DNA from 3 places in the Aquihabitans sp. McL0605 genome. Region 2 is predicted to be linked to each of the others. Evidence: predicted binding sites of a transcription regulator. Region 2 holds the regulator's gene; each other region holds the start of a gene.

Region 1 (10,283 bases), 1.1 Mb from region 2:
CGGCCCACGCGCCGCAGCCCGGCAGGTCGGCGTACTCGGCATCGAAGGCGGGGCTCAACGCGTTCGCCGCCGCGCTGGCCAAGGAGGTGGAGCGCGACGGCATCGCGGTGCACGTGGTCACCACCGGCCCCGTCGCCACGCCGATGCTCGACGACGTGCACTTCCCGATGCTCACGCTCGCCACCTCCGACGTGGTGGAGGCGATCGCCTGGCTCGACACGCTCCCGGGCAACGTGCTGCTCCCCGAGATCGAGGTGGCGTCGGTGGGCACCGGCCCGTTCGCGCCGGACGCCTTCGTCCCCGAGGCCGCCCGGAAGCTGGGCCGGACCGAGCTGCCCAGCTGACGAGGGGCCGAGCTAGAGCAGCGCCGGCAGCTCGGTGCGGACGATCTTGCCCATGGCGTTGCGAGGCAGGGCGTCGACCACCACGAAGCGCTCGGGCACCTTGTACTTGGCGAGCTGGCCGAGGCAGTGCTCCCGCAGCGCGTCGAGGTCGACCTCGGTGCTGTCGCTCACCTCGACCACGGCGACGACCCGCTCGCCGAGGCGCTCGTCGGGCACGCCGATGACGGCCGACGCGGCGATGCCGTCGACCTCCTGGAGCACGCGCTCCACCTCGGCCGGGTAGACGTTGGCGCCGCCGCGCAGGATGACCAGGCTCTTGCGGTCGCGCAGGTGCAGGTAGCCGTCGTCGTCGAGGAAGCCGATGTCGCCGGTGTGCAGCACGCCGCCGGCCAGGAGCTCGGCGGTGGCGTCGGGGCGCTGCCAGTAGCCGAGCGTGAACGGGTACCGGTCGTCGCCGGGCGCCGGGACCACGCAGACCTCGCCGTCGATGATCCGCACGTCGAGGTGCGGGAGCGCAATGCCGCTGGCCCCGGCCACGTGCGGCCCGCCGACCGGGTCGATGGAGATGACCGTCGGGGCCTCGGTCAGCCCGTAGCTGGAGAGCACGAGCTGGCCGAACTTGGCGGTGAACGCCCGCCGGATCGCCTCGGGGCAGTCGGCACCGCCGGTCCACACCTCCTCGAGCGACGCCAGGTCGCCGGCCGCCACCTCGTCCATGGCGGCGAGCGAGTGCAGCAGCGCCGGCGGGCCGTTCCACACGTTGGGCCGCTCGGTGCGGAGCCACTCGGCCACGCCCTCGGCGTCGATGCGGTCCATCACGATGGAGGTGCCGCCGGCCTGGGACACGAGCAGGGTGGTGAGCACGGCCAGGTTGAGGATCGTGAACGGGAAGCAGTCGGCCTTGCGCAGCGTGGCGTCGTACCCGCGGCTCTCGACCAGCAGCGCGCCGGGGGTGAGCAGGCCGCGCTGGCTGTGCATCACGCCCTTGGGCCGCCCGGTGGTGCCGCTCGTGTAGGCGATGCCGGCGAGCGCCTCCGGATCGACGTCGATGCCGATGGGCCCGCCGTCGGCATCGGCCATCAGCGCCTGCCACTCCTCCGCGGCGACGACCCGGGTGCCGAGGTCGGGCAGCTCGTCGTCGCACAGCAGGAGCGAGGCCGAGACGTCGTCGAGCTGGAACTGCTTCTCCGGCGGGGCCAGCGCCCGGTTGATGCCCAGCCACACCGCGCCGAGGCGCATGGCCCCGTGGAACGCCACGACCACCGCGGCATCGTTGGGCAGCGACGCCGCCACCCGGTCGCCGGGCTTCACGCCCAGCGCCGCGAGTGCGTGGGCGGCCCGGTCGGCCTCGGCATCGAGCTCGGCGTAGGTGAGCCGCCGCGAGCGGGTGACGAGCGCCTCGCGGTGCGGATCGCCGGCCAGCCCTCGATCGAGGACCTGGGCGATGGTGCGGGGGATCGCGGTGCTCATCCGGGCCGGCTCATTCGTCGAGCAGGGCGGGCTGCTCCTCCACGATCCAGTCGTACAGGGGCTGGAAGCCGTACCAGCCGGCCCCGCGGTTGCCGACCTGCCGGGCCGTCTTCTCCGCCTCGTCGGGATCGATGGGCACCGGCTCGCCGGCGGCCTCGGCCACGAGCTGCGCCTGGCACGACCGCTCCATGGTGATGAACCACCACGCCGCCTCGTCGACCGTCTGCCCCACCGTGAGCAGGCCGTGGTTGGCCAAGATCGCGGCCTTGCGGTGGCCGAGCGCGTCGGCGATGCGCTTGCCCTCCTCGTGCTCGAGCACCACGCCGCCGTAGTCGGCGAACACGGCGTGGTCGCCGTAGAACGCGCAGGCGTCCTGGGTGATCGGATCGAGCGGCCTGCGCAGCGACGAGAACGCCTTGCCGTAGAGCGAGTGCGAGTGGGCGGCGCCCACCACGTCGGGCCGCGCCGCGTGGACGTGCGAGTGGATCATGAACGCCGCCTCGTTCACCGGCCACGTGCCCTCGACCACGTCGCCCTGGTCGTTCACCAAGAGGAGGTCCTTCACCCGGATCCGCTTGAAGTTCATGCCGAGCGGGTTCACCCAGAAGTGGTCGAGCCGCTCCGGGTCCCGCGCCGTGATGTGCCCGGCTGCTCCCTCGTCGAAGCCGAAGTGCCCGAACAGCCGGAACGCCGCCGCCAGCCGCTGCTTGCGGTGGCGGCGCTCGTCGTCGACCGACGCGAACTTCGGGAACGCGGGCGGGGTGCGGTCGGTCGCCATGGGCGCATCGTAGAGATCCTGTACCGATCGGTCCACTCATTCGCCCCCTCCTCCCCGCCCTCCCCGCCGAATCGGACATTTTCGGGTTCTTTCAGGGCAATGTCGGACATGTGATTGCATCGAACGTACGTTCGATCTACCGTGGAGGCATGACCCCACCTCGTGACTCCGCCGACGGCCCACCGCCATCGCCGTTGGCCTCGTTGCTGCGCGAGCTGGCCGACGTGGTCGACGGCGCCTCTCCGGCGGACTGCCCCGACGAGACGGTCCGGCAGGTGGTGCTGGCGCTCGTGGCGCTCTCGGGGCTGGTCGACGCGGAGCTGGCGGCGTGGGTCGGCGCGTTCGATGCGAACACCCTGTGGGCGGGCGATGGCGCTCGCTCCGGCGGGGGCTGGGTGGCCGCCCGGACCGAGCTGTCAGCGGCGCGTGCGGCTGGGATCGTCGCCACCGCTCGCGCGCTGCGGGCCTGCCCGGTGATCGAGCCGTCCTACCGGAGCGGGAAGCTCGGGACCGCCAAGGTCCTGGCGCTGCTGCGAGCCCGGGAGGAGTTCGCGGACCTGTTCGCCGAGCACGAGGCGTACCTCGTCGCCACGGTCGAGCACCTCACCGTCGCCCACGCCCAGCTGTTCCTGCGGCGCTGGGCGGCCCTCGCCGAAGCCACCCGCGCCGCCGAGGAGCGAGAGCGCGCCGGCGAGCACCCCGACGATGGCGACTCGGCCGATCCGCTGGCCGACAACGAGCTGCACCTCTCGATGACCCTCGACGGCCGCTGGGTCGGGGACCTCGATCTCGATGCCGCCTCCGGCACCCAGCTCGCCGAGGCCATCGGCGGCGTCATCGACCGCAAGTTCCACGACGGCACCTACTGGAACGGCGACGGCGTGACGATGGCCCGTCGCCGCATCGATGCCCTCGTCGAGCTCGCCCTGCGCGGCGCCGTCCCCAACCAGACCAAGCACGGAGACCCCCGGCCCTCGGTGTCGGTCCACCTCGACGAGCGCACGCTGAGGGGCGAGCCCGTCGAGGACATCGACGATCTCGCCACCCGGCGCTGCCACCTCGACGACGGCACACCCGTCAGCCGCACCACCGCCGAGCGGCTGCTGTGCACCGCCCGGGTCACCACGCTGCTCCACCGGATGACCGAGGACGGCACGATCGAGACGGTCGGCATCACCGACCTGCTTCGAGACGCCACCGCGCGTCAGCGCAAGGCGCTCCGGGAGCGAGATGGCGGCTGTGTGTTCCCCGGCTGCTCGGCGCCGTTCGACTGGTGCGAGGCCCACCACCTCACCCCCTACGAAGACGGTGGCCCCACGCTGCTCGCCAACCTCGCCACCCTCTGCTCGCACCACCACCACCTCGTCCACGAGGGCGGCTGGACCCTCTGGCGCCACACCGACGGCCACCTCCACCTGGTCAAGCCCGACGGCTCCCACGTCGAGATGGTCCGGCGCGGCCACAAGATCGACCCCGACCAGCGCCAGCCACCCGTCGGGCCCGCACCGCCACCCCGACCACCCCGTCGCACCGCCGAGCCCCGCTTCCTCACCCGGCGAGAGCAGCACGACCGGGAGCACCGGCGCCAGCAGGCCGAGCGACCCGGCGACGAGCGGCCGCCACCGCCGCCAGCGGCTGAGACCTGACCCGCACAGGACCGACGTCACCCGGACCAAGCCGAACCCCGCCAGCGCGAGCTGGCAGGGTCGAAGGCGCGTCCCGGTTCAGCCGGAGGCTTCGCCGGCGAGGCCCCAGCCGATGCTGGTGCCGTCGCAGTGGATGATCTCGGGCACGGCCGCGAGCCAGCGCGGCATGTCGGCCATGGCCTTGGCGAAGTGCTCCGACTCCACGTGCGCCTTGCCGGCGTCGGCATCGAGGAACACCTCGACGCCGACCCAGAGGTTCGGGTCCTCGGGGCTGCGGTACCAGTCGAACGAGACGTTGCCGGGCTCGGCGCGGGTGGCCTCGGTGAAGTCCTTCACCAGGGTGTTGAACTCGTCGGCGTACTTGGCGCGCACCGGTTGCTTGACGACGATGACGATCACGATGCGCTCCTGGTGGCTTCGCTGGGCAGCTCGACCTCGACCTTGGCCTTCGCCATCACGGCGTCGTCCTGGTTGCGCAGCTCGACGGCCACCATCACCCGGTGCTTGCGCTTGCGCAGCACCACGGTGTCGATGACCTCGCCGCTGATGAACGTGGCATCGCCGGTGAAGGCGGGGTTGCGGTACTGGGCCGACGAGTGCGTGATCAGCCCCCACTCCCCTGCCCACGCCGCCACGTAGTCGATGACCCACGCACCCATCGACGCGCCGTATCCGTAGCCGCGGGGCATGCCGACGTGCTGGGCCCAGCGGGGCTGCAGGTGGCCGCGCGACGGGCCGTAGTAGGCGCCGTCGGTGAGCTCGGGGTTGGTGCGCTCCATGCGGCGGTCGCCTTCGAAGCCCGCCATCTCCTTGGTGTAGCCCAACTCCTCGGCGCGCACGGTGGTGGGCCCCTTGGCGGTGGCCCCCCACGTGGTCATCGGGTAGGCCCGCCACTCGGTGGTGAAGCTGGCCAGGCTGTGCGGTCCGAGCACGTTGGGGGCGAGCTCGTCGCCGACCTTCACCGACTCGAAGTAGCGCGGGTCGTGGTGGAGCGTCTGGATCTGCTCGATGAACAGCTGCTTGGTCTCATCGAGCTCGGCCAGCTGCTCGTCGGTCCACTCGGGGTCCGTGGGCTCGGCGAACAGCTTCTTCTCCGCGGCCTGCTTGACCTGGTAGCGGATGGCCGTCGAGCGCTGCAGGGCGACGCGCTCGCCGCGCTGGTTGATGTACAGCGTGTCGCCGCGCTGGAAGCAGGTGGGGCCGGCGAACTTCGTGTCGCTCACCTTGTAGTCGTACGGCATCCGGTGGCAGACCATGTGGTCGCCGGGCCAGATGCGGGGGCCGAAGAACCACCAGTCGTCGCCGCCGAAGATCAGGTGGCTGTTGGGGATCTTGCCCACCTGCGCCGGCGAGCAGCCGTGGCTGGTGTCGGTGGCGACGGTCAGCGACTGCGGGGCCACGATCGAACCGAAGTGGCTCTCGGCCGCCCACCGCTCGTCGTAGTGCAGCGGGTTCGGGTAGTGCATGGCCTGGACCCAGCGACGGATGTCGTTGAGCGCCACCGGCTCCTTGAGCTCGCCCGGCTCCATCGGCACGCCCATGTGCCGGTCGAGGTCGGAGGTGTCGAGGGTCTGCTCATCGGTCATGTGGGCTCCGGTATCTGGGTGTCGATCGGATCGGCGACGGGCTGGCGGACGAGGCGCTCGTGGACGAGGCGCACGAGGGCATCGTCGCGGACCTTCGTCTCGCTCGCCGTCATGGGGATCTCGCCGTCGGCGAAGAACAGGACCCGCTTGGGGACCTTGTACGACGACACCCGCTCCTTGAGGAAGGTGCGGATGTCGGCTTCGGTGGCGTCGGCGCCGTCCTTGAGGACGATGCAGGCGACCACGATCTGGTCGAGCCGGGGGTCGTCGACGCCGACGATCCGGCTGAGCTTCACCGGGGCGCAGGCGCGCAGCGCCACCTCGAGCTCGGCGGGCGAGACGTTGGCCCCGCCGGTCTTGATCATCTCGGTGCGCCGGCCGCCGAAGTGCACCTCGCCGATCGCATCGACGTGGCCGGCGTCGCCGGTGTGGAAGTAGCCGTCGGCATCGAAGCAGTCGGCGGGGTCGCGGCCGAGGTAGCCGAGCATCAGGGTGGGGCCGCGCACGATGAGCTCGCCGACCTCGTCGACGCCGAGCGGCGTGCCGTCGTCGGGGTCGATCACGCGCAGCTCGTTGCCCGGCAGCAGCTTGCCCATGGACCGGCGGGTGGCTTCCCGCGTGGCGCTCGACCAGTGGGTGAACACGAACGCGCAGGTCTCGGACATGCCGTAGCCCACGGGCATCAGCCAGCCGGGATCGCCCGTCACGGTGGGGTGCCGGGCGAACGCCGACTTCCCGTACACGCAGGTGAGCGACGACAGGTCGGTGGTGGCCCAGTCGGGGTGCTCCTCGAGCGCGCCGGTCTGGTGCGGCAGGGAGTACGGCTCGGTGACCCGCTCCCGCGCCAGCAGGGCCAGCGCCTCACCCGGCTCGAACGTCTCCTGGGCCACCCAGCACCCGCCCGCCGCCAGGGTGGCGCCGACCGCGGTGTTGAAGCCGGCCGTCCAGAACAGGGGCAGGGCCGTCCACATCCGGGTCTGCTCGTGGCGGCCGAAGATCTGGGCCTGCACCCACAGCTGGCGGCTCGGCGCCCGGTTGGCGTGCAGCATCCCCTTGGGCGCGCTGGTGGTGCCGGAGCTGAAGATGACGAGCGCAGGATCCTCCGGGTCGGCGGCCTCGATGAGCGCGTCGAGCTGCTGGTCGGTGACCGCCCCGCCGCCGGCGAGGAACCGGTCCCACGAGCCGTCGCCCAGCACGGCGACGGTGCGCAGGGCGGGCAGCTCGGGCCGCAGGGCCTCGACGTCGTCGCCGAAGCGGCGCGCCAGCAGCTGCGTCTGGGTCAGCACCACCGAGACCCCGGCGATCTGCAGCATGGCGGCCAGCTCGGGCCGCGGCGCGAAGGTCGACAGCGGCACGGCCACCGCCCCCGCCATCGCCGCTGCGAAGATCGACGCCAGCGCCTCGGGCCGGTTGCCCATCACGATGCCGACGAAGTCGCCCGGCTCGACGCCCGCCGCGATGAGCGCCTTGGCGATGGCGCGGACCTCGGTGCGCAGCTGGGCGTGGGTCCAGCGGACGGTCTCCCCACCGCGGAGCGGATCGTCGAACACGATGGCGTCGTTGCCGGCGAACCGGTCGGCCACCTCCTCGAGGACGCCGCCGAGGGTGAGCGCGCCGACACCGGCGAGGCCATCGACGGCCGGCCCGCGGAACGTCGTCATGAGCGGGAGAGCCGGAACGCCCGGTAGTCGGTGTCGTGGACCCGCGCGATCTCCTTGAACAGCTTGGGCCGCCCACCCGAGTTGAGGAGGTACTTGCGCGGCTTGCCCGGGATGTTGGTGCCGAAGAAGTAGCTGGCCTCGCCGAACGGCGCCGTCTCCGCGCCCTTGTCGACCATCGCCGTCCAGCGCTCCTCGGCGTCGAGCTCGACCTCGATGGTGTCGAAGCCGTGGTCGCGCACGTGGACCAGCGCGTCGGTGACGAAGTCGACCTGGTCGCCGTTGTAGCGAGGGTTGTTGCCCGCGGCGGCGTGCGGGCCGCCTGGGAAGAAGAGGTTCGGGAAGCGGGTGGTCTGGATGCCCAGGAACGTCGTGGGGCCGTCGGCCCAGTGGTCCTCGAGCGCCAGGCCGTCGCGGCCGCGGATCCCCATGCGGTTCAGCGCCCCCGTGCCGAAGTCGAACCCCGTCGCCCAGATGATGACATCCAGCTCGACCTCCCCGTCGGCCGTCTCGATCCCGGTCTCGGTGACCCGCAGGATCGGCGTGGCCTTCAGGTCGACGAGCGAGACGTTGGGTTTGTTGTAGGTCTCGTAGTACCCGGTGACGAACGGCGGCCGCTTCTCCCCGAACCGGTGGTCCGACGGGATGAGCTTGGCGGCCGTCTCGGGGTCGTCGACGGTGGCGCGGACCTTGGCGGCGATGAAGTCGCACCACGCCTGGTTGGCCGCCTCGTTGAAGAGCAGGTCGAGGTAGTTGCTCGACAGCTTGGAGAAGCCGGGGCTGCGCCACATGGTCTCGAAGAACGCCTGGCGCTCCTCGTCGGAGTCGTCGAACGCGCCGCGGTCGTGGGGCTCGTGGAGGAACCCGGCGATCGAGGTGTTGAGGATCTCTCGGATCTCCTCGAAGTCGGCCCGCAGCTGCGCCTGCTCGTGGTCGCTGATGGGCGAGTTGTTGAGGGGCGTGCACCAGTTGGCGCTGCGCTGGTACACGGTCAGCGAGGCCACCTCGTCCGCGATGACCGGGATCACCTGCACGCCGCTGGAGCCGGTGCCGATGACCGCGACCCGCTTGCCGGCCAGGTCGACCGGCGTGCTGGGCCAGCGGCCGGTGTGGAACGACTCGCCGCCGAAGTCCTCGCGGCCGGGCACCGCCGGGAAGAACGGCACCGACAGCACGCCGGTGGCGGCCACCAGGAACCGTGCCCGCCGGACGGCGCCGTCGCTGAGGGCGACCACCCAGACCCGCGCCTCCTCGTCCCAGGTGGCGGACGTGACCTTGGCGTTGAAGCGGATGTGACGCCGGAGGTCGAACCGGTCGACGACGTGGTTCAGGTAGCGCTCGGTCTCGGGCTGCTCGGCGAAGTGCTCCTGCCACGTCCAGTCGTCGAAGAGCTCCTTCGAGAACAGGTACGCGTAGGTGTAGCTCTCGGAGTCGAACCGGGCCCCTGGGTAGCGGTTCCAGTACCAGGTGCCGCCCACCCCGGCGCCGGCCTCGACCGCCTCCACCGAGAACCCCGCCTCGCGTGCCGTGTACAGCTGGTAGATGCCGGTGACGCCGGTCCCGACGACCAGGACGTCGACATCGGGTGCGGGATCTGGAGCTGCCATCGGGTTCCTCGTCTGGACACAAAATTGTACCGACCGGTTAGTATAAGTCATGGACTTCTCGCTGACCGAGACGGAGCGCGACCTCGTCGGGCTCTGCCGCGACTTCGCCCAGAACGAGATCGCCCCCCGGGCCCCGCAGGCCTGGGAGGACGCCGTCTGCCCCACCGATCTGCTGCGGGAGATGGGCCAGCTCGGCCTGCTCGGGATGCTCGTCCCCGAGGAGTGGGGCGGCATCGGCATGACCACCGTGGGCTTCGTCGCCGCCATGGAGCAGCTCGGCCTGGCCGACCAGTCCGTGGCCGCCGCGTGGCAGGCCCACGTCACCATCGGCTCGCTGCCGCTGCTGCTGTTCGGCGACGACGCCCAGCGCGACCGCTGGCTGCGGCCGCTCGCCGAGGGCCGCGCCCTCGGCGCGTTCGGCCTCACCGAGCCCGACGCCGGCTCCGACGCGCGCGGGATCCGCACCCGGGCCGAGCGGCTCGACGGGGGGTGGCTCATCAACGGCGCCAAGACGTTCATCTCCAACGCCGGGACCGACATGTCCTTCGGCGTCACCCTCCTCGCCCGCACGCCCAGCCCCGAGGGCGGCCGCCCGCAGTACGGCAGCTTCGTGGTGGCCAAGGACACCCCCGGCTACACGATGGGCCCGAAGATGCGCGGCATCGGCTGGCGCGGCCTCGACACCCGCGAGCTGTTCTTCGACGACGTGTGGGTCCCCGACGACCAGCTCATCGGCGACCCCGAGATGGGCATGGCCCAGTTCCTGGGCACGCTCGAGGTGGGCCGCATCTCCATCGCCGCCCTCTCGCTCAGCCTCACCCAGGCCGTGCTCGACCTGGCCACCGCCTACGCCCACGAGCGCGTGCAGTTCGGCCAGAAGCTGGCCGACTTCCAGGCCATCCAGTTCAAGCTGGCCGACATCGCCACGGAGCTGGAGGCGGCCCGCTGGCTCACGTACCGCGCCGCCTCCCTGCGCGACGCGGGCCAGCCGTTCCTCAAGGAGGCGTCGATGGCCAAGCTCAAGGCCAGCCGCCTGGCGGTGGCGGCGGCGTCGGAGGCGGTGCAGATCCACGGCGGCCTGGGCTACATGCTCGAGTCGCCCGTCGCCCGCTTCTACTGCGACGCCAAGGTCCTGGAGATCGGCGAGGGCACCAACGAGATCCAGCACCTCGTCATCGCCCGCACCCTCACACC
Region 2 (10,283 bases):
TCGTCGGGGTGGACGTGGAGCGTGCACCGCGGCCGGCCCTTCACCAGGACCTCGACGTTGTGCATCCACGAGTTGTTCGACCGGAGGTCTCGGCGGCCCACCAGGACGGCCTCGGGCACCTCCCGGTCGAGCGCGGCGGCCAGGCGCGGCAGGTCGGCCATGACCTGGGGCACGTCGAGCTGGATCATCCCGGTGGGCGTGCGCAGCACGTCGGGCAGCCGCGGCTCGAGCGGACCGAGGTCGACGCCGTGCGGGTGCGCCAGGAGCACATCGAGGGTCAGCGGCGCCACCCCGGGGGCCACCTCCTCGGTGCGGGCGCCGAAGCCGTCGCCGTACGGGCCGGTGCGCAGCATGAGGTCGAGGATGCGCTCGGGACCGCGGCGGGGTGCCAGCGCGGCCAGGATCTCCTCCGCCTCCCGCCCGGCGACCGAGCTGTGGGGATCGGCGATGGCGCCGTTGACCAGCGTGGAGATCACCAGGTCGTCGACGACCGAGGGGTCGGCCTCGGCCCCCAGCCCCTGGGCGATCAGGGCCAGCTTGGCCAGGATCTCCCACTCGTCGGGCTGGCCGTCGTCGAGCGGCAGCACCGGCGGCGAGTAGTTGGCCACGTTGCGGATGGCCACCTGGAGCAGCGCGAGGTCGTAGTGGCCCTTCTGCAGGGAGCTGGGCGGCGGGAGGATCACGTCGGCGTGCCGGGTGGTCTCGTTCACGTAGATGTCGACGGCGACGTAGAAGTCGAGCTGGTCGAGCGCCTGGTCGAGGCGGCCGCCGTTGGGGGTGGACAGCACCGGGTTGCCCGCCACGGTGACCATGCCGCGGATCTGGCCGTCCCCGGGCGTGTCGATCTCCTCGGCCAGGCACGACGCCGGCAGCTCACCCATGGTCTCGGGCATGCCCCGGACCCGGCTGCCGTGGCGCCCCACCTCGAGCTTGCGGCCGGTGCGGGGGGCACCACGGGTGTTGGACGCCCCCGCAGCCGCCCGGGCGAACATGGCGCCCCCGGGTCGGTCGAGGTTGCCGGTGCAGAGGTTGACCACGTCGACCAGCCACGAGGCGATGGTGCCGAACTCGGCGGTGGTGGTGCCCATGCGGCCGTACACCGCCGCGCTCGGCGCGTCGCTGAGCTCGAGGGCCAGGCGCCGGATCTCGGCGGCCTTCACGCCCACGGACGGCGCCACGGCCTCGGCGGTGAACGGCGCGAGGGCGACGAGGACCTCATCGAGGCCCTCCACCCACTCCCCCGCCGCACCCGGCTCGATGCAGCCTTCCTCCACGAGGGTGGTGACGAGGGCGGCGAGCAGCAGCGCATCGGTGCCCGGGCGGATGGCCAGGTGCCAGTCGGCCTCCTCGGCGGTGCGGCTGCGGCGCGGGTCGACCACGATCAGCTTGCCGCCGCGCTCGCGCATCGCCTCGATGCGGCCGGGCCAGTCGGGCGCTGTGGCCAGGCTGCCGTTCGACACGTACGGGTTGGCGCCGAGGATCAGCAGCAGGTCGGTGCGATCGACGTCGGGCACCGGGATCGTGAGCCCGCCACCGAACATCCAGGCCGATGACAGCTCCTTGGGCCGCTGGTCGACGGTGCTCGCCGAGAACACGTTGCGGGTGCCGAGGCCCTTGAGCAGGGGCTTGAGGTACAGCAAGGCCGAGAGGTTGTGGGCGTTGGGGTTGCCGACGTAGACGCCGAGGGCGCCGCGACCGTGCTGGTCGATGACCTGCGCCAGGCCCTCCTCCACCGCCGCGAACGCCTCGGCCCAGGTGGCCTCGACGAGCTCGCCACCGCGGCGCACGAGGGGCGTGCGCAGGCGGTCGGGGTCGCCGTGGAGCTGTCGGAGCGTGGACCCCTTGGGGCAGATGTAGCCATGGCTGAACACGTCGTCGCGGTCGCCGCGGATGCGCGTGACCTCGTCACCGGCCACCGTGATCTCGAGGCCGCAGCCGGCTTCGCACAGCGGGCACGTACGGATGGCGATGCGCTCGTGATCGGACATGGACCCATGCTGCCAGGGCCAGCAGTACCGTGCCCGGGTGCGCCAGTTGCTGCCCGAGCCCGCCGACGTCGACCCGTTCCACCAGCACGCGGTCGCCCAGCGACCGGCGCCGCCCGGCCGACCGTGGATGGCGCTCAACATGGTGTCGAGCGCCGATGGCGCCACCGCGCTCGGCGGCGTGTCGGGGCAGCTCGGCGGCGCCGCCGACCTGGCCGTGTTCCGGGCCCTCCGGGGCGTTGCCGACGTGATCGTCGCCGCCGCCGGCACGGTTCGAGCCGAGGGCTACGGGCCGCCGCGGCCCACCGCGGAGGTGCAGGAGGCTCGCCTGGCCCGAGGCCAGGCCCGCGTGCCCCGGATCGTGGTGGTGAGCCGGACCCTCGACCTCGACGAGACCACCAGCCTGTTCACCGACGCGGTCGAGCCGCCGCTGATCTTCACGGTCGAGGGGGCTCCCGTGCACCGGCTGGCCGCGCTCGAGCCCGTCGCCGACGTGCGGGTGGCGGGCGTGGGGTCCGTCGACTTCGCCACCATGGCGACCGTGCTCGGCGACCTCGGTGCGCGCTGTGCGATCGTCGAGGGCGGACCGGTGCTCAACGGTCAGCTGCTCGAGGTCGACCTCATCGACGAGCTCAACCTCACGCTCTCCCCCATGCTGGTCGGCGGGCGCAGCCGACGGGCGGTGGTCAGCGACGAGGAGACCGCACAGCGGTTCCGCCTGGCGCACCTCTGGGAGTCTGACGGCGAGCTGCTGGCCCGGTACGTGCGCCCCTGATCTGGGGGGAGCCGACGGCGGCCACCCGCCTGGCGCTCAGTGGCGCTTGGGCTCGGTGGCCTTGGTGAGGCGAGAGGGGCCCATCAGCTCGTCGAGCTCCCGCTCGAAGTCGGCGAGATCGTCGAACTCCTTGTAGACGCTGGCGAAGCGCACGGCGGCCACGACGTCGAGGTCTCGCAGGTGCTCGAGCACGGCCCGGCCGACGCGGTCGCTGCTGACCTCGGTCCCTTCGAGCCGGAGCGACTCCTCGACGGCGGTGGCGATGCGATCGAGGTCGGCGGCATCGACCGGCCGACCCTTGGTGGCCAGCCGCAGGCCCGAGACCACCTTGGCCGGGTCGAACGGCTCGCGGTCCCCGGAGCGCTTGACGACCAGAAGTGGGACCTCCTCGAGGCGCTCGAACGTGGTGAACCGGCGCTGGCAGGCGAGGCAGGCGCGGCGACGACGGATCAGCAGCCCGTCTTCGGACTGCCGGGAATCGATGACCTTGTCTTCGAAGGTTCCACAGGCTGGGCAGCGCACGGGCGTGACGCTACTGCCACGGGCGCGGTGCGCCCGTTCGCGTCAGGCGGGAACGACGATCTGCTCACCCGGCTGGAGGATGGTGGTGCCGTTCAGCTCGATCAGCCGATCGACCAGGGGACGCACGTCACCGGTGGGCTGGAGACGGCGGGCGATGCTCCAGAACGTGTCGCCTGAGTGCACCTCGAGCTGGGCCGTGGTGCCGGCCGCCACACCGGCGGCGGCCGAGGTTCCGGCCGAGGCGCCAGCAGACGGGGCGCCAGCAGACGGGGCGGGAGCGAGCCCGGCGAGGGCACCGCTGCCGATGGCGATCGACAGCAGGACCACCAGCACGATCCCGACGACGGCGGCGACGATGTGGGCCGGTGTGAGGCCGAGATCGATCGGCGCCTCGACCGTGCGCCCTCCGTGGGCGGTGACGAGGCGGAGCGCGGGGCGCTGGGGAACCGAGGTGTGCGGGCGGGGTTGGATGATCGCAGCCATGGAACAGATACTCCCCAGGGGGTCTGACATCGAGACGCTTCCGAACGCTCGTTCCACGAACGCCTGTTCGGACGTGGACACTGTAGGCACGAACAGTCGTTCGCCGTCAAGCCCGGGAACGAACAAATGTTTGCCCGAACACCTGCGCGATGCTACGGTCACGGTCGACCACTTGTTCGCCCTCCCGGGCATCACACGAGGAGCCCCCATGACCGACCAAGCGCTCACCGCCCGCCAACGGCAGATCCTCGAGTGCATCGATGCCTCGATGCGCGAGAAGGGCTACCCGCCGTCGGTCCGGGAGATCGGCGAGACCGTCGGACTGGGGTCCCCGTCCACGGTCCACTCCCACCTCTCCACCCTGCAGCGGCTCGGGTTCCTCCGCCGGGACCCGTCCAAGCCCCGCGCCATCGAGGTCCGCTGGGACGCAGCGTCCGGGGCCGCCGTCGAGCGGCGCCCCATCCGCCACGTCCCCCTCGTGGGCGAGGTGGCGGCCGGCACCGACGTGCTCGCCCAGCAGAACGTCGAAGAGGTGGTCCCCGTCCCCGCAGACCTCACGGGCGACGGAGACCTCTTCATGCTGAAGGTCCGTGGCGACTCCATGGTCGATGCCGGCATCCTCGACGGAGACTTCGTGGTGGTTCGCTCCCAGCCCGAGGCCCGCAACGGCGAGATCGTCGTCGCCGGCATCCCCGGCGAGGAGGCCACGGTCAAGACCTACAGCCGCAGCGGCGATCAGGTCGTGCTCACGCCCCACAACCCGCGCCTCGAGCCCATGGTGTTCCCGGCGTCCGAGGTCCAGGTGTTCGGCAAGGTCGTCACCGTCATGCGCAAGCTCTGATCGCTCAGAGCTTGCCGATGGCCGCGGTGTAGCGCTCCTTCTCCCGGGCGGTGCCCAGGCTGTCGGTGGCGAAGGTGTCCACCAGCACGCCGTCCTTGCCGATGAGGAACGTGGCTCGGATGGCACAGCCCAGATCCTCGTTGAACACGCCGTAGGCCTGGGCCACGGCTCCATGCGGCCAGAAGTCCGAGAGCAGCGGGAACGTCCAGCCCTTCTGGTCCGCCCACACCTTCTGGGAGAAGCGCGAATCGCACGACACGGCGAGCACCTGCACGCCGGCCTGCTCGTACTCGGCGATGTCGTCGCGCAGCTCGCACAGCTCGCCTTCGCACACCCCCGTGAACGTGAACGGGTAGAAGACGAGGGCGACGGCCTTCTCGCCGGCGAAGTCGCTGAGCGACACGTCGGTGCCGTCCTGGTCCTTGAGCGTGAATGCGGGGGCGGGCTGTCCGACGTCGATGGCCATGGGTGCTCCTGTGCTGGGTGGGATCGGCGCAGTGTACGGAGCTGTCCGACCCGCCGCGCTCCTGGTCCGCGGCACGGGCGGAGCACCACCTCAGCGAGCTGGGGGCGCCATCCGCCGCAGCACGGCGGCAGCCGCCACCGCCAGTGCGTCGTCCACGTCGTCGCCTTGGCCGTGGCGGACGGTGAGGGTCACGAGCGCCCGTCCCCGCCACAAGGTGAGGTGCTCGTACTGCGTCACCAGACCCGACTCCACCGTCCCGGTCTGGTCCTCGACGGTGATCCAGTCGACGGGGTCGGGGGCGTCGGCCTCCGTGCTCCCGGCCGGGGCCGACAGATCTGCGACGGCCGGGCGGTCACCGCGGCGCCGCAGCGCCTCGATCCAGCCAGGGGCGCGGTCGCGCTCGGTCCACCGCTGGCGCCACACGGCGTCGAGGCAGATCGTCCCGAGCCGGTCCCACGCGTCGCGGTGCGCCGCCCGATCGGCGGGATCGTCATCGGCGAAGACCTCGGTGCGCACGACGGCCAGCACCCCCGCGCGCCGCAGGCGCCACGCTGCGCCCTCGTCGAGCGCGGTGAGGCGGCGCCGAGCCCGGATCGTCCGCAGCTCCTCCGACGCCGGATCATCGCCGTGGGGGTCGAGCCGCTCGGCGTTGTTGAACATCGGCACCGACTGCCAGCCCTTGCCCAGGTCGGATCGAGCCAGGAGGGGGCGCTCGGCGAAGGCCTGGTCCTCCGGGTCCCACCAGGGCGCCTCGCCCCCGGGGCCGGTCCGACGCCCCTCGGCCCCGGCCTTCTGCTTCCTCCCGATCGCCACCGGTGGGTCAGACGCCCGTCGTCAGCAGGTCGACCAGCGCCTCGTAGCACCGCTCGATCGGCGCACGGTCGACCCGCTCGTCGGCGGTGTGGGCGAGCGTGGCATCGCCGGGTCCGAAGTTGGTGGCCGGGATCCCGTGGGCGGCGAAGCGCGCCACATCGGTCCAGCCCAGCTTGGCCCGCACCGGCAGGTCGTTGCGCTTGATCAGGGCCTGGAGCACCGGGTGGTCGAGCGCCGGCGGGGCCGCGCCGGACAGGTCGGTGAGCTCCACCCGGTCCTCGTCGTCGACGAACGGGGCGATCAGGTCCCGGACCACCGCCTCGGCCTGCTCTGACGTGTGGTCGGGCGCGAAGCGGTGGTTCAGGGTGACCGTGGCGAGATCGGGGACGACGTTGCCCGCCACCCCGCCCGACACCGCCACCGCCTGGAGCGCTTCCCGGAACTCGCAGCCGTCGATGACCGGGCGCCGCTCGGGGAACGCCTCCACCGCGGCGAGGAGGCGGCCCAACCGGTGGATGGCGTTGCGGCCCATCCACGGACGGGCGGTGTGCGAACGGGCCCCGCGGAGCGCCACCTCGATGCGCAAGGTGCCCTGGCAGCCCGCCTCGATGGTGGCGTCGGTGGGCTCGCCGAGGAGGGCGACGTCGGCCTCCAACAGGTCGGGGCGCTCGCGGAACAGGTGGGCCAGGCCGTTGTGGACGGCGGCCACCTCCTCGGCTGCGTAGAAGACGTAGGTGACCTCGACGGCGGGGTCGGTCACGGTGCGCGCCAGCTCCAGCATCACCGCGACGCCCGACTTCATGTCGGTGCAGCCGAGGCCCCACAGCGTGTCGCCCTCGATGCGCGGGGTGGCGTTGCCGTTGACCGGGACGGTGTCGGTGTGCCCGGCGAGGAGCACCCTGGTGGAGGCCGAGCCGGTGGTGCGGGCGACCAGGTTGTGGCCGACCCGGTCGAGGGTGAGCGACGGGACCGCCCCGAGCTGCTCGACGAGCCAGTCGACGATCAGCTCCTCGTCGTGGCTGACCGACGGCATGGCGACCAGGTCGCTCGTGAGCTGGAGCAGGTCGGTCACGATGGTGGGCCCTCGGTGGGCTCGCCCTCTGCCGGAGCCGGAGCGGGAGGCGCGGCGGGCGGAGGCGGGGCATCGGGCGGAGGAGGCGCGGCGCCCGGCGTGGCGTCCGGGGCGGTGGGCGGGACCCACGGCTGGCCCGGCATCGGGGCCGCAGGCGGTGGCGGCGGCGAGCCGGGAGCGGCCGGGGGCGGGACCCACCCCGGCGCGGGCGGGGGCGTCCACGCGGTGCCCGGCTGCGGCGCGCCGTACCCGGGCTGGGCGGGCGGCGCCGGCGGGTAGCCGCCGGCCGGCGGGTAGCCGGGTGCGGCCGGGTAGCCGGGGGCCGGTGAGCCGGGTGCACCGGGGTAGGCGCCGACGGGAGCACCGGGGGCGCCGGCCCACGCGGCGGGAGCGGCGCCGTAGCCACCGGGGTACGGGAGCGGCGGGGCCGACAGCCGCCGCTTCGAGCGCGACCGCTTCACGGCGAACACGATGATCAAGATGATGCCGATCAGGACCAGGGCGCCACCGGCGAAGATGCCGCCCACGATGCGGGCCAGCCCGTTGAGCCGCAGGCCGCCGCCGATCGCGAAGCTCGTGTAGGCGCCGGTCTGGCCGCCCTCGATCGCCTGGATGGTGTAGGTGCCCGGGGTGGCGGCGTAGAAGGTGGCGATCCGCACGCCCTCGTGACCGTTGTAGACGTAGGTCTGCGAGCCGGGCGCCCGGTCGACGTTGACGTGCGTGCCGTCGGGCCCGACGATGGTCACGAGGACGTTGGGGACGAAGCCACCCGAGGTCGATGTGGTGAACGAGGGACCGCTCTCGCTGGTGGGCCGCTCCAGGAAGATGCTCTTCGTGCCGGTGTCGTCGAGGTGCACGGTGCCACCGGAGAGCGGCACGCGCTGGAGGCCGTCGAAGCCGTCGACGAGGGCACGGGCCCCCGACACGACCAGCGTCACGCCGAGGACGATCCCGACGATGACCAGCACGACACCGATCCAGATCCCGGCCGCGCCCTTGGGCTTGCCCGCGGGGGCGGCCGCAGCAGGCGGGTAGGCGGCCGGCGGGGCAGGTTGTGGCATCACCCGCACAGTCTCGCCGATCTCACACGGCGCGCGGCGCGACTTCCCGACGCCGCCGACGCCGTCGCCCGATGGGCTCAGGCGGTGAGCCGCTCCATGGCCAGGGCGATCCGCTCGAGCGGCTGCACCGCGGCGATGCGCACGTGCCCGGAACCCGCAGGCCCGTAGAACTCGCCCGGGCTGACCAGCGCCCCCGCGCGCTCCGCCAGCCGCCCGGCCAGGGCCCAGGCGTCACCTCCAGGCGCGGCCACCCACAGGTAGAACGCGCCGGCTGGAGGCTCGACCGTGAGGCCGGACGCTCGCAGCCCGGCGGTGAGGGCATCGAGGCGCTCGGCGTACCGGGCCCGCTGCTCCACCACGTGGGCGTCGTCGTCCCAGGCCAACGCCCCGGCGGCCTGCACCGGGCCGGGCACCATGAACCCGGCGTGCTTGCGCACCTCGGACAGGTACCCCACCAGCTCGGCGTCGCCGGCGTAGAAGCCGGCGCGGGCGCCGGCGAAGTTCGATCGCTTCGACAGCGAGTGCACGGCGACGACGCCGTCGGTTCCGTGGGTGAGGATCGTCCGAGCCGGACCGTCCCAGGTGAACTCGGCGTAGCACTCATCGGAGAACACCGGCACCCCGTGCTCACGGCCCCAGGCCGCAGCAGCACCCAGGTCGTCGAGACCGCCCGCCGGGTTGCCCGGGGTGTTGACCCACAGGCACAGCGCCCGGGCGGCGTCGGCCTCGTCGATGGCGTCGAGCCGGATGCGCCACTGGTCGTCGACGGGTACCGCCACGGCCCGGCAGCCCGCCAAGGTGGCGCCCATGGCGTACGTGGGGTAGCTGATCTCGGGGTACAGGACCGTGTCGAGGTGGGGGCTGCGCAGCCGCAGCCACTGGGGCACGCCGGCCACCAGCTCCTTGGTGCCCATGCACGCCGCCACCATCGACACGTCGAGCTGGGCACCGAACCGGCGGGCCAGCCACCCGAGCGCCGCGGTGCGGTACGCCACGGTGCCGAGCGACGGCGGGTAGGTCTGGGCCGCGGCCGGATCGGCCATCGCGGCTGCGGTGAACGCCGGCGGCGGGTCGCACGGGGTCCCGATCGAGAGGTCGACGAGACCGCCCGGCAGGCGCGACGCCACCTCCTGCAGGGGCTTCAACCGGTCGTAGGGGTACGGCGGAGGGGTGAACCCGGGCATCGCCGTCAGTCGTTCTGGTGGAGGGCGGTGTTGAGCGAGCCCCAGTCGACCGTCTGCGACAGGACCTCCATCACGCCGGTCGTGGAGTTCTGGCGGAAGAGGAGGTCGCTCTGGCCCGACAGGTCCGCGGCCTTCACGACCTGGCCGTCGGGGGTGGTGACCCGGGTGCCGCCGAGGATGTAGCAGCCGGCCTGGACGGTGCAGCGATCGCCGAGCGAGATGCCGAGGCCGGCGTTGGCACCGAGCAGGCAGGCCTCACCGATCGAGATCACCGTCTTGCCGCCGCCCGACAGCGTGCCCTGGATCGACGAGCCGCCACCGATGTCGGAGCCCTCCCCCACCACGACGCCGGCGCTGATGCGCCCCTCCACCATGGAGTTGCCCAGGGTGCCGGCGTTGAAGTTGCAGAAGCCCTCGTGCATGACCGTGGTGCCCTCGGCCAGGTGGGCGCCGAGGCGGACGCGATCGGCGTCGGCGATGCGCACGCCGCTCGGGACCACGTAGTCGACCATGCGGGGGAACTTGTCGATGCCGTAGACGGTGACGTTGTGGCCGGCGACCCGGAGGCGCATCCGCGTCTGCTCGAAGCCCTCGACCGCGCACGGTCCGGCGCTGGTCCACACGACGTTGGCCAGGAGCCCGAAGATGCCGTCGAGGTTGCAGCCGTGGGGGCGGATCAGGCGGTGCGAGAGCAGGTGGAGCCGCAGGTAGCAGTCGTGGGCGTCGATGGGCGCCGCATCGAGGTCGTCGATGAACGTGACGACCGCGGCGCGGCGGACCCGGCGCAGGTCGTCGGCGGCGGTCAGCTGCTGCACGTCGACGCGCAGGTAGTCGAGCGCCTGGCGGCGGGTCAGCTCGTAGGTGCCACCCGACCCGTGGTGCGAGAGCTCCTCGGCCAGCCGCAGCGCCCCCTCGGTCATGCCCATGATGGGCTCGGGGTACCAGGTGTCGAGCACCTTGCCATCGGCCGCGCTGAAGCTGGCGATGCCCACGGCCCAGGCAGAGTTGGACGAGGTCGAAGCGTCAGGATCGGTCACGGCGACACCGTACCGGGAGCTGGGGCGGCGCTCCGAAGGACTAC
Region 3 (10,283 bases), 1.2 Mb from region 2:
GGCCGTCGCCGAGGAGATCACGCAGGAGGCGTTCCTCAAGGCGCACGTCCGCTGGGATCGGATCGGCCGGTACGACAACCCGGGCGCATGGGTGCGTCGGGTGGCGATCAACCTGGCCACGTCGAACCGCCGGCGGGGCCAGGCCGAGGAGCGGGCCCTCGGGCGGATCGGCGGCGTGAGCGAGGCGGCCGACCGCACCGCGGATGTGGTGGGGGCCGACCGCTTCTGGTCGGCCGTGCGCACCCTGCCCGAGCGCCAGCAGGCGGTGGTGGCGCTGCACTACCTGGAGGACCGGTCCGTCGTCGACGTGGCCGAGGTGCTCGGCATCGCCGAGGGGACCGTGAAGGCCCATCTCCACAAGGCCCGGGCGGCACTCGCCGCCCGGCTCGTGATCGACCCGGAGGACGCACGATGAACGACGACCGCATCGACACCCTGGCCCGTGGGGCCGCCGCCGATCTGCACCGCCAGGTCGACGAGATCGACACGGAGGCGGCGCTCACCGCCTTCCACCGCACGGCCGGCGGCGGCCGGCACCGGGCCCGGCGGCTGGTGACCGGCCGGCGGTCGCTCACCCTGGTGGCGGCCGCGGTGCTCGTGGTGGGCGTGCTGGCGCTGGCCGCCGGCGCCTTCCGCGGGGGTGACCGCTCGCAGCGGGTGGGCACGGTGCCCGCGGAGCCCGTCGACCCGCAGTCCTACGGTCCGCTGCTCGGCACGCTCCACGGCCTCGACGCCCCCGCCCTCACGGCGAGGGTCTACGGCCCCGCCGCGCTCGAGGACCGCTCCGAGGTGGCCGTCGCCATCACGGGCGGGCTCCCGGGTCAGGACTACCTCGTCACCCAGTGCGCGGTGGGCGATCCCGACTACACCCCGGTCGTCAACTGCGGTCCGGGCCAGCACCTGATCCTCGATCACGACGGCACCGGGGTGGGCGTGGTGGAGGCGTGGACCGTGTTCGACGGGCAGGGCGCCCCGTACCGCAACGACTGCCGGGCGGTCGCCTGCGAGCTCCAGATCTCAGCCCTCATCGGGCCCGGCCAACCCGACGAAGGCCGGCCGGGCACGAAGTTCGCCGAGCAGCCCGAGATCTCCGAGGCGCTGAGCCGGTCGCCCTGGATCCCGATCCACTTCGCCGACGATGCCGGGGCCCCGCCCCTGCCGGCGATCACGGCCACGTTCCTCGAGCGGACCGGTGAGGGCACCCGGGTGCGGATCGAGGGCACCGAGCTGAAGCCGGGCCGAGCCTCGATCGTGGTCGATGGGTTCTTCGAGCAGCCCACCGGGTTCCGGCGCCACCTGTCGGGCGTGGGCCCGACGGAGATCGCCCGCGCTGACGTGGCCGACGACGGCGCCCTCTCGATGGAGGTGACCCTGCCCGATGCCATCACCGAGACCGGCGAGCACGTGGTCAACGGGGTGGTGCAGGACCCGGAGGTCCTGGCCTGTGGGGTCGGCACCTCGTACTGCACGGTCCAGGTCCTCCCGCTCGAACGCGGCCCCGACCCCGCCTCCGGCTCCGCCCGCCTCCCGCTCGTCGCCCAGCCGGTCCGCTATCCCGAAGGGCCCTGACCGGGACCCCTGACGCGACTTCGGGTCACGCAGCCACCTCAGCGGTGGGCGCGTGACCCGAGTCGGTTGGTGGGGCCGGTCGACAGGGGGTTCGAGTGGCCCCGGGGTTGGGGGGATGGGTGGGTCAGGCGGCGGCGGCCTGGTCGACGGTGTCGGCGACGGGGGTGGGCTCGAGGGCCCAGCCGATGACCTCGTCGACGGTCTTGGCGAAGTGGATCTCCAAGTCGTCTCGGATGGCCTCGGGCACGTCGTCGATGTCGGGCTCGTTGCGCAGCGGGAGGATCACCTCGCGGATGCCGACCCGGTGGGCCGCCATCACCTTCTGCTTGACCCCGCCGATCGGCAGGACGTGACCCTGGAGGGTGACCTCACCGGTCATCGCCACCGTGCTCTTGACCGGTCGGCCCGTGAAGAGGCTGACCAGCGCGGTGCTCATGGCGATGCCCGCTGAGGGGCCGTCCTTGGGCGTGGCGCCGGCGGGGAAGTGCACGTGCACCGCCCGGCGGTCGGCGCCCTCGGGGATGCCGAGGTGCTCGCGGTTGGCCCGGACGTAGGAGAGGGCGATGCGAGCCGACTCCTTCATGACGTCGCCCAGCTGGCCGGTGACCAGCAGGTCGGACCGCTCGTCGTCGCCCTTGTCGGCAGGCAGCGCGGTGGCCTCGACGAAGAGGACGTCGCCGCCCGCTCCCGTGACCGCCAGCCCCGTCACCACGCCGGGCACCGAGGTGCGGTCGGCGATGTCGGTGTCGTGGAAGCGGTCGCGGCCGAGCAGCTCGGCCACCTTGGCCTCGTCGACCAGGACGGGCTCCGACTCGTTGGTGGCCACCTGGGCCGCCACCTTGCGGAGGACCTTGGCGAGCGCACGCTCCAGGGAGCGGACGCCGGCTTCACGGGTGTGGGCCCGGACGACCCGCCGCAGCGCGTCCTCCGTGATGGTCACCTCGTCGGGCCGGATGCCGGCCCGCTCCAGCTGGCGAGCCAGCAGGTGGTCGCGGGCGATGGCGACCTTCTCGTCTTCGGTGTAGCCGTCGAGGCTCACGATCTCCATGCGGTCGAGCAGGGGACCGGGGATGGTGTCGAGCTGGTTGGCCGTGGCGATGAAGATCACGTCGGACAGGTCGAGGTCGACCTCGAGGTAGTGGTCGCGGAACGAGTGGTTCTGCGCCGGGTCGAGCACCTCGAGGAGGGCGGCCGACGGGTCGCCCCGCCAGTCGTTGCCCACCTTGTCGATCTCGTCGAGGAGGACGACGGGGTTCATGGTCTTGGCCTCGGTCATGGCCCGGACCAGCCGGCCGGGGCGGGCACCGACGTAGGTGCGTCGGTGGCCGCGGATCTCGGCCTCGTCGCGCACGCCGCCCAGGGCGACCCGCACGAAGCTGCGGCCGAGCGCCCGGGCGATGGACTCGCCCAAGCTGGTCTTGCCGACGCCGGGAGGCCCGACGAGGGTGAGGATGGTGCCCTGGCGGACCGGGGCAGGAGCCTCGGCGTCGGGGTCGGCGGTGATGGCCGCCTCGGCGGCCCGCTCGGCCCGGAGCTTGCGCACGGCGAGCTCCTCGACGATGCGGTCCTTGACCTCTTCGAGGCCGGTGTGGTCGGCGTCGAGCACCGCACGGGCGTTGCTCAGCTCGAGGTTGTCGGTGGAGCTGTTGCCCCACGGGATCTCCAGCACCGTGTCGAGCCAGGTGATGATCCAGCCGTGCTCGGGCGACTGCTCGGAGCTGCGCTCCAGCTTGTCGATCTCTCGCTCGGCGGCCACCCGGACGTCGTCGGGCAGGTCGCGCTCGGCCAGCTTCTCGCGGTAGGCGTCGGGACCCTGGGCGGCGTCGCCGCCCTCGCTGTCGCCCAGCTCCTTGCGGATGGCGGCCAGCTGCTGGCGCAGGATGAACTCGCGCTGGTTCTTCTCCAGCCCGTCGCTCACCTCGGCGCGGATCTTCTCCTGCAGGGAGTGCTCGGCGAGGGCCTCCTTGACCCAGCTGAGGACCCGGCGGACCCGCTCGGTCACGTCGACGGTCTCGAGCAGCTCGATCTTGCGCTCGAGCGACAGGTCGGGCCACCAGCCGGCGGCGTCGGCCAGGGCGTCGGGCTCGTCGAGGCCGCGGAGGATCTCGGCCAGCCGACGGCCGCCGATCTCCTCGAACAGCTCGCGGAAGCCGGCGCGCAGCTCGGAGCCGAGCTCCCTGGCTTCGTCGGTGACCTCGGGGTGGACGGGCTCGGCCTGGAGCCACAGGACGGTGCCGGTCCCGGCGACGCCGGTCCGCAGCAGGGCCCGCTCGTGGGCCCGGACGACCAGGGCGTCGACCCCGGAGGGCAGCTGGCCGGTGGACTCGATGGTGGCGATGGTGCCGACGACGGCGTGGCGGCCGTCGAGGCGGGGGACGAGCAGGAGCCGGTTGTCGTCTCCCGTGGCCTCGACCGCGGCCTTGGCCTCGTCGGATTCGAGGGCGATGGTGAGCACCATGCCGGGGAGCACCACGCCGTTGGGCAGGGGCAGCACCGGCAGGGTCAGCAGCTCGGTCGAGGGGGTGGTGGTATCAGCCATGGGAGGCTCCTCAGGTCTTGCGGGACCCGAACAACCGTACCGGCGAACTTGCTATTCCCACCATCAACTTTCCTGAGATGGCGGGAATAAACCCTGCTCAATGGTACCGACGTTCCCTCGCGTTGACACCTGGCCTGATGGCTCGCGTCAAATCGGACATCTACTGAAAGAGGTTGAAAGGGCTCCTGGCTGTCAGACCCCCTAGGGATGATGGACCCATGCCCGCCACCTCCATCACTGCGACCGCTGCGGAGGTGCTGGCGCGGTTGGACGAGGTGATGGCGGCGGTGGCAGGGCTGGCGTTGGTGCCGGGTGATGTGAGCGAGGCGTTGGCGTTGGCTCGCGGGGTGGAGCGGGCGGGGCGGCGGATGGTGGCGTTGCAGGTGGGGGTGGTGCAGGCGATCGAGGATGGTGGCCTTCATCGTCTCGATGGGCATGCGACGCCGGCGGTGATGGTGCGGCATGCGGCGAACGTGTCGAATCGGGAGGCGAAGCGGCGGGCGCGGGCGGGCCGGGCGTTGCGGGATCTGCCGTCGGTGGCCAGTGGCTTTGCGGCGGGGTCGATCGGGGTGTGCCAGGTGCAGCGGATCGCGTTGGTGCATGCGAACAAGCGGGTGCGGGCCCGGTTCGTGGCGCTCGATGCGCAGGTGGCGGTGCTGGCGCAGCGGTTGCCGTACGTGGAGCTGGATCGGCGGTTGACGAACTGGGTGCTGGCCGCCGACGAGGACGGCACCGCGGATCGGAGTCGTCGCAACCACGAAGACCGCGATGTTCGGGTGACGGACAACTACGACACGTCGTGGACCGTGCTGGGGTCGTTCGGGTCGCTCGATGGGGCGCAGCTGCACGCGATCTTGTGTGCGTTCATCGATGCCGAGCACCAGGCCGATTGGGCCGAAGCCCGCGCCCGGTACGGCGATGCGACGACGGCCGAGCACCTGGGCCGCACCGACGCGCAGCGCCGTGCCGATGCGATGACGCGGATCTTCCGCATCGCGGCGGATGCGTGGGCGGCGGCGCCGGGCGGCTCCGCGATCGACGTCAACATCGTGATCGACGAGGAGACGTTCGAACGGCACCTCCGCCGCGCAGCGGGAGCAGAGGTCGAGCCCCGCCTCGACCTCGACCTCGCGCCCCAGCCCGGCGACCCCGACCACCCCGACCTCGGCCCCACCCCCAATGCCGAGCCCGCGGCCGCGCCCCACGCGCCGGTAGCGCCGGTGGCGACCGGGTCGGGGTCGACGTACCGGTGCGAGACGCTCGACGGGCACCCCATCGACCCGTCCCAAGCGGTCGCCCACGCCCTGCTCGCCCGGGTTCGCCGGGTCGTGTTCGACGCCCGCGGCGTCGTCATCGACCTCGGCGAGCGCCAGCGCCTCTTCACCGGCTCCGCCCGCCTCGCCGTCCAGCTCGCCCACACCCACTGCTACTGGCCCGGCTGCCAGGTCCCCGCCACCGCCTGCCAGGCAGACCACCTCTTCGGCTGGCAGGGCGGCGGCCCAACCAGCCCCGGAAACGGGGCACCCCTCTGCGGGCGGCACAACCGGTACAAAGAACACGGCTTCACCGTCCGCCCCGACCAACGCGGCCGCCTACACACCCACCGCCCCGACGGCACCCGCATCCACTGACCCCGACGCGGGCGCGGTGGCGCGCCCCGTAGGTGCTTGTGGTCCAGCTCGGCCGGGTGGACGGCTGCGAACGGATCAGGACGGCACGACCCGCAGTGCTGACGAGTCCCAGGATTCCGTCTCACCCCCGGCCAGTCGTACGAAGACCTCAGCGTGGCCGGGCTCGCCTGCCCGGGGAGAGAGGCCAACCACCGTCCCGAGGGACTCGCCCCTTGCCGCGACACGAGCGCCCACGACCAGCTGGGGATCGAAGACGGCATCGGTCGGCTCCTCGGCGACACCGGCAGCGTGCAGCAGCGAGGCGACGCGGTCGGCGGATTCGGTCACGTCGATGCGGTGACGACGGCCATCGGTCCGGTGGAGGACCAGGGTGACCACGTTCCCCCGCAGCGGCAGGATCTCGGCGGCGGACACGTCGACCCACGGGATCCGCAACACGACCGCTGGGGTGGTTCGGTCCGCTACGACGTTGATGGTCATCGCGGTGGCATCCGCGGAGAACACGCCGTTGGCGAGCCGGCCGCCGCTGAGCTCTCCGACTCCAATGGTGGTCGCTGTCCGGTGGTTGAGGTCGGGCAGCTCCTGGTCGGATGTGAGCTGGAGGAAGCAGGGCGCCGCAAGGATGGCCCCAGCGGCTTCGATGCGGCTCATCTGCAGGCGCCGACTCCTCCGCACCAGCACCAGGATCGCCACCACCATCAGCGATGCCATGGCGAGCAGGACCAAGGTGCCCTGAACGCCCAGCACGCGAGCTCCTCGAGTGACACCGGCGAGCCCTAGCAACGATGGCAGGCCCCTGGTCAGGACACGCCGCTGCCGTCGGGTCCGTTCGGTCGGCTGGTAGGCCACCTTGGCCGCGCTCCTCGTCCTCAAGGTCGTGCCGGTACGAGCGTCATTCGACGAGTCTTGCCGTTGCCGTGCGGAAGGTTCGTCAGAGGTCGAGGGTGGGGGTGGCCGGGTCGATCGCCATCGCCGCGATCGATTTGGCCTTGGTGGACAGGAGCGCCTCGCGGGAGGCATCCGCGATCCGCCCGGCCCACTCCACGGCCGCCGCGGCCAGGTCTGCCGGTGCGGTCACCGCGCTGACGAGGCCGATCCTCAGGGCCTCGGCCGCATCGACCGAGCGACCGGTCATCGCCAGGTCCCGGGCGTGGCCGCCGCCGACGATGTGCAGCAGCGGCCGGAACACGATCGGTGCCCACTGGTGCTCGGGGTGGGCGAAGCGGGCCTCGGTGGAGGCCAGGCGGATGTCGCAGAGGCAGGCGAGGTCGAAGCCGCCCGCGAGCGCGGCGCCGTTGACGGCGGCGATCGTGGGCAGCGGGAACCGCAGGACCGTGTGGTGGAAGCGGTCGCTCGACGCCCACAGCGCGGCCTGGTGCTCGGGGGAGGCGTCGCCGAACTCGCTCAGGTCGAAGCCGGCGCTGAACACCGTGCCGGCGCCCGTGAGGATGACGACCTTCAGCTCGGGATCGTCGGCCAGCTCGTCGAGCGCGTCGCTCACCGCATCGCGCAGCGCGATCGACAGCGCGTTCTTCTTCTCGGGCCGGTTCAGCGTGACCCGCGCGACGGGCCCGTCCCGCTCGACCCGCAGGATCTCATCGCCCGTGGTGGCCATGACCCGAGTCTTGCGTCGATGCCGGCCCACGGCCAGGGTGGCCCCGGATTCACCCCTCCAGCTGGTGGGCGAGGTCGTGGCGGGGTTGGTAGAGCATCATCGAGCCCGCACCCGGGATCTCGATCGAGGTGACCCGGCCGAAGCCCGCCTCCTGCGTCTCGGCGTCGACCGTCACGCCCTTGGCGCGCAGCTCGGCGACCGTGGCCTCGAGGTCGGCGCACATGAGCGACAGCTGGTGGTGGGGCGTGGCCGGCCCCGTCTCGCCCTCCTGGCCTGCGGTGGGGTGCACCCCGAGCTCGCTGGGAGGTGACTTGAAGATGAGCCACCCACCGCCGGCATCGAGCGACGGCCACTCGAGCACGTCCCGGAAGAACGCTCGTGTGGCCTCAGGGTCGTCGGAGTAGACGATCGCGTGCATCCCATCGATCATGGGGCGACCGTACCAACCGGCGACCGCTCGATCAGGCGTCGGCGGTGGCTTGGAGGATGCCCTCGGCGAGCGTGTTCCAGGCGAGGGTGGCGCACTTGATGCGGACCGGGAACTTCACGACGCCGCGCAGGGCTTCGAGGTCTCCCAGCTTCACGTCCTCCGGGATCTCGACGTCGTCGTCGGCGGCGTCGCCGTAGGCGTCGAGCGAGCTCTCGTGGATGCTCATCATGGCCTTGAAGGCGTGGGTGAGCGCCTCGATCTCGGCGACCGTCTTGCCCTTCACCGCAGCCGACATCATCGACGCCGACGACTGGCTGATGGAGCAGCCGGTGCCGCCGATGCGGATGTCTTCGACCACGCCGGCGTCGTCGAGGTCGAGGTAGACCACGATCTCGTCGCCGCACAGGGGGTTGAAGCCCTCGGTGCGCGTGGCGGGAGGCGCGTCGAGCTCGCCCCGGTTCCGGGGGTTGCGGTAGTGGTCGAGGATGATCTCGCGGTAGAGATCCTCGAGTCCTGGCATGGTCGGCCTTCCGGGGTTAGTTCAGAACGAGAAGAAGCTTTGCGCGTCGGCCAGGGCATCGGCCAACGCATCGACGTCGTCGGTGTCGTTGTAGACGTAGAACGAGGCCCGAGCGGTGGCTCCGACGCCGAGCGCCTTCATCAGGGGCTTGGCGCAGTGGTGGCCGGGGCGGACGCACACGGCGTGCTCGTCGAGCACCTGCGCCAGGTCGTGGGGGTGGATGCCCTCCATGGCCATGCTCAAGACGCCGCCGCGCATGGCGGGCTCGGCGGGGCCGTGGATGGTGAGCTGGTCGCCGAACCGCTCGGTGAGCGTGCGCAGGGCGTAGGCGGTGATCGACACCTCGTGCTCGCGCACGGCGTCCATGCCCAGGGCGTCGAGGTAGTCGATCGCCGCGTGGAGGCCGATGATCTCGGCCACCGGCGGGGTGCCGGCCTCGAACTTGGCGGGCAGCGCAGCCGGGACGAACCCGTCGAGCGTGACGTTGAGGATCATGCCGCCGCCGCCGAGGAAGGTGGGCATGGCCTCGAGCAGCTCTTCGCGGCCCCACAGCACGCCGATGCCGGTGGGCCCGAGCATCTTGTGGCCGGAGAACGCGGCGAAGTCGACGCCCGTCTCGGCCAGGTCGGTGGGGAGGTGGGGGACGTACTGGCAGGCGTCGAGGCAGACCAGCGCGCCGGCGGCGTGGGCCTTGGCGGTGAGCTCGGCGATGGGGGTGATGGTGCCGGCGACGTTCGACATGGCGGTGAGGCCGAACAGCTTCACGCCGTCGAGCAGGGTGTCGATGTCGGTGAGGTCGAGCTGGGCGTCGGGGGTGAGCGGGATCCAGCGGATCTCGAAGCCCTTCTCGGCCTGGAGCTGGAACCAGGGGACGATGTTGGCGTGGTGCTCGAGCTGCGTGAGCAGCACGGCGTCGCCGGGGCCGAGGTTGGCCCGGCCCCACGACTGGGCGACCAGGTTGAGCGACTCGGTGGCGTTCTTGGTGAAGATGACCTCGGTCTCGGGGTTGGTGGCCCCGATGAACTGCCCGACGCGGACCCGGGAGGCCTCGAGCGCGTTGGTGGCGGCCTCGGCGATCTCGTAGACGCCGCGGTGCACGTTGGCGTTGATGGTCTCGTAGTAGGTGGTCATCGCATCGATGACGACCTGCGGCTTCTGGGACGACGCCGCCGAGTCGAGGAAGCGGATCGGCTTGCCCTTGAGCTCGCGCTGCAGGAGCGGGAAGTCTGCTTTGACCTTCTGGGGGTCGAACGGATCGATGGTCATGAGGCTCCCATCATGGTGCGACCGGCAACCGCCAGGCTTCGTAGCCTTCGGTCTCGAGCTTGGTGGCCAGCTCCATGCCGCCCGACGCCTCGATGCGGCCGTCGATCAGCAGGTGGACGTGGGTGGGCTGCAGCTCGTCGAGGAGCCGCTGGTAGTGCGTGACCACGAGCAGGCCGAGCTCCGGGCGGTCCTTCTGGACCTCGCGGACGCCTTCGGCGACCACGCGGAGGGCGTCGATGTCGAGGCCGGAGTCGGTCTCGTCGAGGATGGCCATCTCAGGCTCGAGGATGGCCATCTGCAGGATCTCGTTGCGCTTCTTCTCGCCGCCGGAGAAGCCCTCGTTGAGGTAGCGGTCGGCGAACGCCGGGTCCATGTCGAGGCGCTCCATCCACTCCATGATCGCCAGGCGCAGCTCCAGGACCGAGAGGTCGAAGCCCTTGCGGGCCGACAGGGCCTGGCGGAGGAAGTTGATGACCGACACGCCCGGGATGGCCTGCGGGTACTGGAAGGCCAAGAACAGGCCCGACTTGCCGCGGTCGTCGGGGCCCCAGTCGGTGATGTCGTCGCCCTTGAAGCGGATGCGGCCGCTGGTGATCTGGTACTCCGGGCTGCCGAGCAGGCTGCTGGCGAGGGTGGACTTGCCCGAGCCGTTGGGCCCCATCAGGGCGTGGATCTCGCCGACCCCGATGGAGAGGCTGACGCCCTTCAGGATC

What was found. Region 2 encodes LexA, which represses DNA repair genes until DNA is damaged. Its sites were predicted from a motif close to CGAACNNNNGTTCG; they were not measured.
Region 1: ACPPVX_RS15310 (DUF222 domain-containing protein) is a predicted target of LexA. The motif match lies at 2,713-2,726, and genes of this name have one in related genera.
Region 3: ACPPVX_RS03435 (DUF222 domain-containing protein) is a predicted target of LexA. The motif match lies at 4,136-4,149, and genes of this name have one in related genera.

Annotation. Positions count from the first base shown of each region.
Region 1 covers NZ_CP188252.1:3,323,007-3,333,289, reverse strand. Annotated here, with positions in the region: gene ACPPVX_RS15325 (SDR family oxidoreductase) at 1-344, shown strand, start outside; gene ACPPVX_RS15320 (class I adenylate-forming enzyme family protein) at 357-1,814, opposite strand; gene ACPPVX_RS15315 (class II aldolase/adducin family protein) at 1,825-2,592, opposite strand; gene ACPPVX_RS15310 (DUF222 domain-containing protein) at 2,742-4,238, shown strand; gene ACPPVX_RS15305 (putative quinol monooxygenase) at 4,317-4,637, opposite strand; gene ACPPVX_RS15300 (FAS1-like dehydratase domain-containing protein) at 4,634-5,824, opposite strand; gene ACPPVX_RS15295 (class I adenylate-forming enzyme family protein) at 5,821-7,485, opposite strand; gene ACPPVX_RS15290 (flavin-containing monooxygenase) at 7,482-9,089, opposite strand; gene ACPPVX_RS15285 (acyl-CoA dehydrogenase family protein) at 9,139-10,283, shown strand, end outside.
Region 2 covers NZ_CP188252.1:4,392,578-4,402,860, reverse strand. Annotated here, with positions in the region: gene ACPPVX_RS20435 (molybdopterin-dependent oxidoreductase) at 1-1,988, opposite strand, end outside; gene ACPPVX_RS20430 (dihydrofolate reductase family protein) at 2,026-2,760, shown strand; gene nrdR (transcriptional regulator NrdR) at 2,797-3,282, opposite strand; gene ACPPVX_RS20420 (LysM peptidoglycan-binding domain-containing protein) at 3,325-3,765, opposite strand; gene lexA (transcriptional repressor LexA) at 3,974-4,606, shown strand; gene ACPPVX_RS20410 (peroxiredoxin) at 4,611-5,072, opposite strand; gene ACPPVX_RS20405 (hypothetical protein) at 5,163-5,885, opposite strand; gene dapE (succinyl-diaminopimelate desuccinylase) at 5,893-6,957, opposite strand; gene ACPPVX_RS20395 (hypothetical protein) at 6,954-8,018, opposite strand; gene ACPPVX_RS20390 (pyridoxal phosphate-dependent aminotransferase) at 8,096-9,202, opposite strand; gene dapD (2,3,4,5-tetrahydropyridine-2,6-dicarboxylate N-succinyltransferase) at 9,208-10,239, opposite strand; gene hflX (GTPase HflX) at 10,280-10,283, opposite strand, start outside.
Region 3 covers NZ_CP188252.1:755,085-765,367, reverse strand. Annotated here, with positions in the region: gene ACPPVX_RS03450 (SigE family RNA polymerase sigma factor) at 1-415, shown strand, start outside; gene ACPPVX_RS03445 (hypothetical protein) at 412-1,569, shown strand; gene lon (endopeptidase La) at 1,694-4,108, opposite strand; gene ACPPVX_RS03435 (DUF222 domain-containing protein) at 4,327-5,739, shown strand; gene ACPPVX_RS03430 (hypothetical protein) at 5,815-6,486, opposite strand; gene ACPPVX_RS03425 (enoyl-CoA hydratase/isomerase family protein) at 6,671-7,354, opposite strand; gene ACPPVX_RS03420 (VOC family protein) at 7,404-7,784, opposite strand; gene sufU (Fe-S cluster assembly sulfur transfer protein SufU) at 7,816-8,304, opposite strand; gene ACPPVX_RS03410 (aminotransferase class V-fold PLP-dependent enzyme) at 8,326-9,570, opposite strand; gene sufC (Fe-S cluster assembly ATPase SufC) at 9,581-10,283, opposite strand, start outside.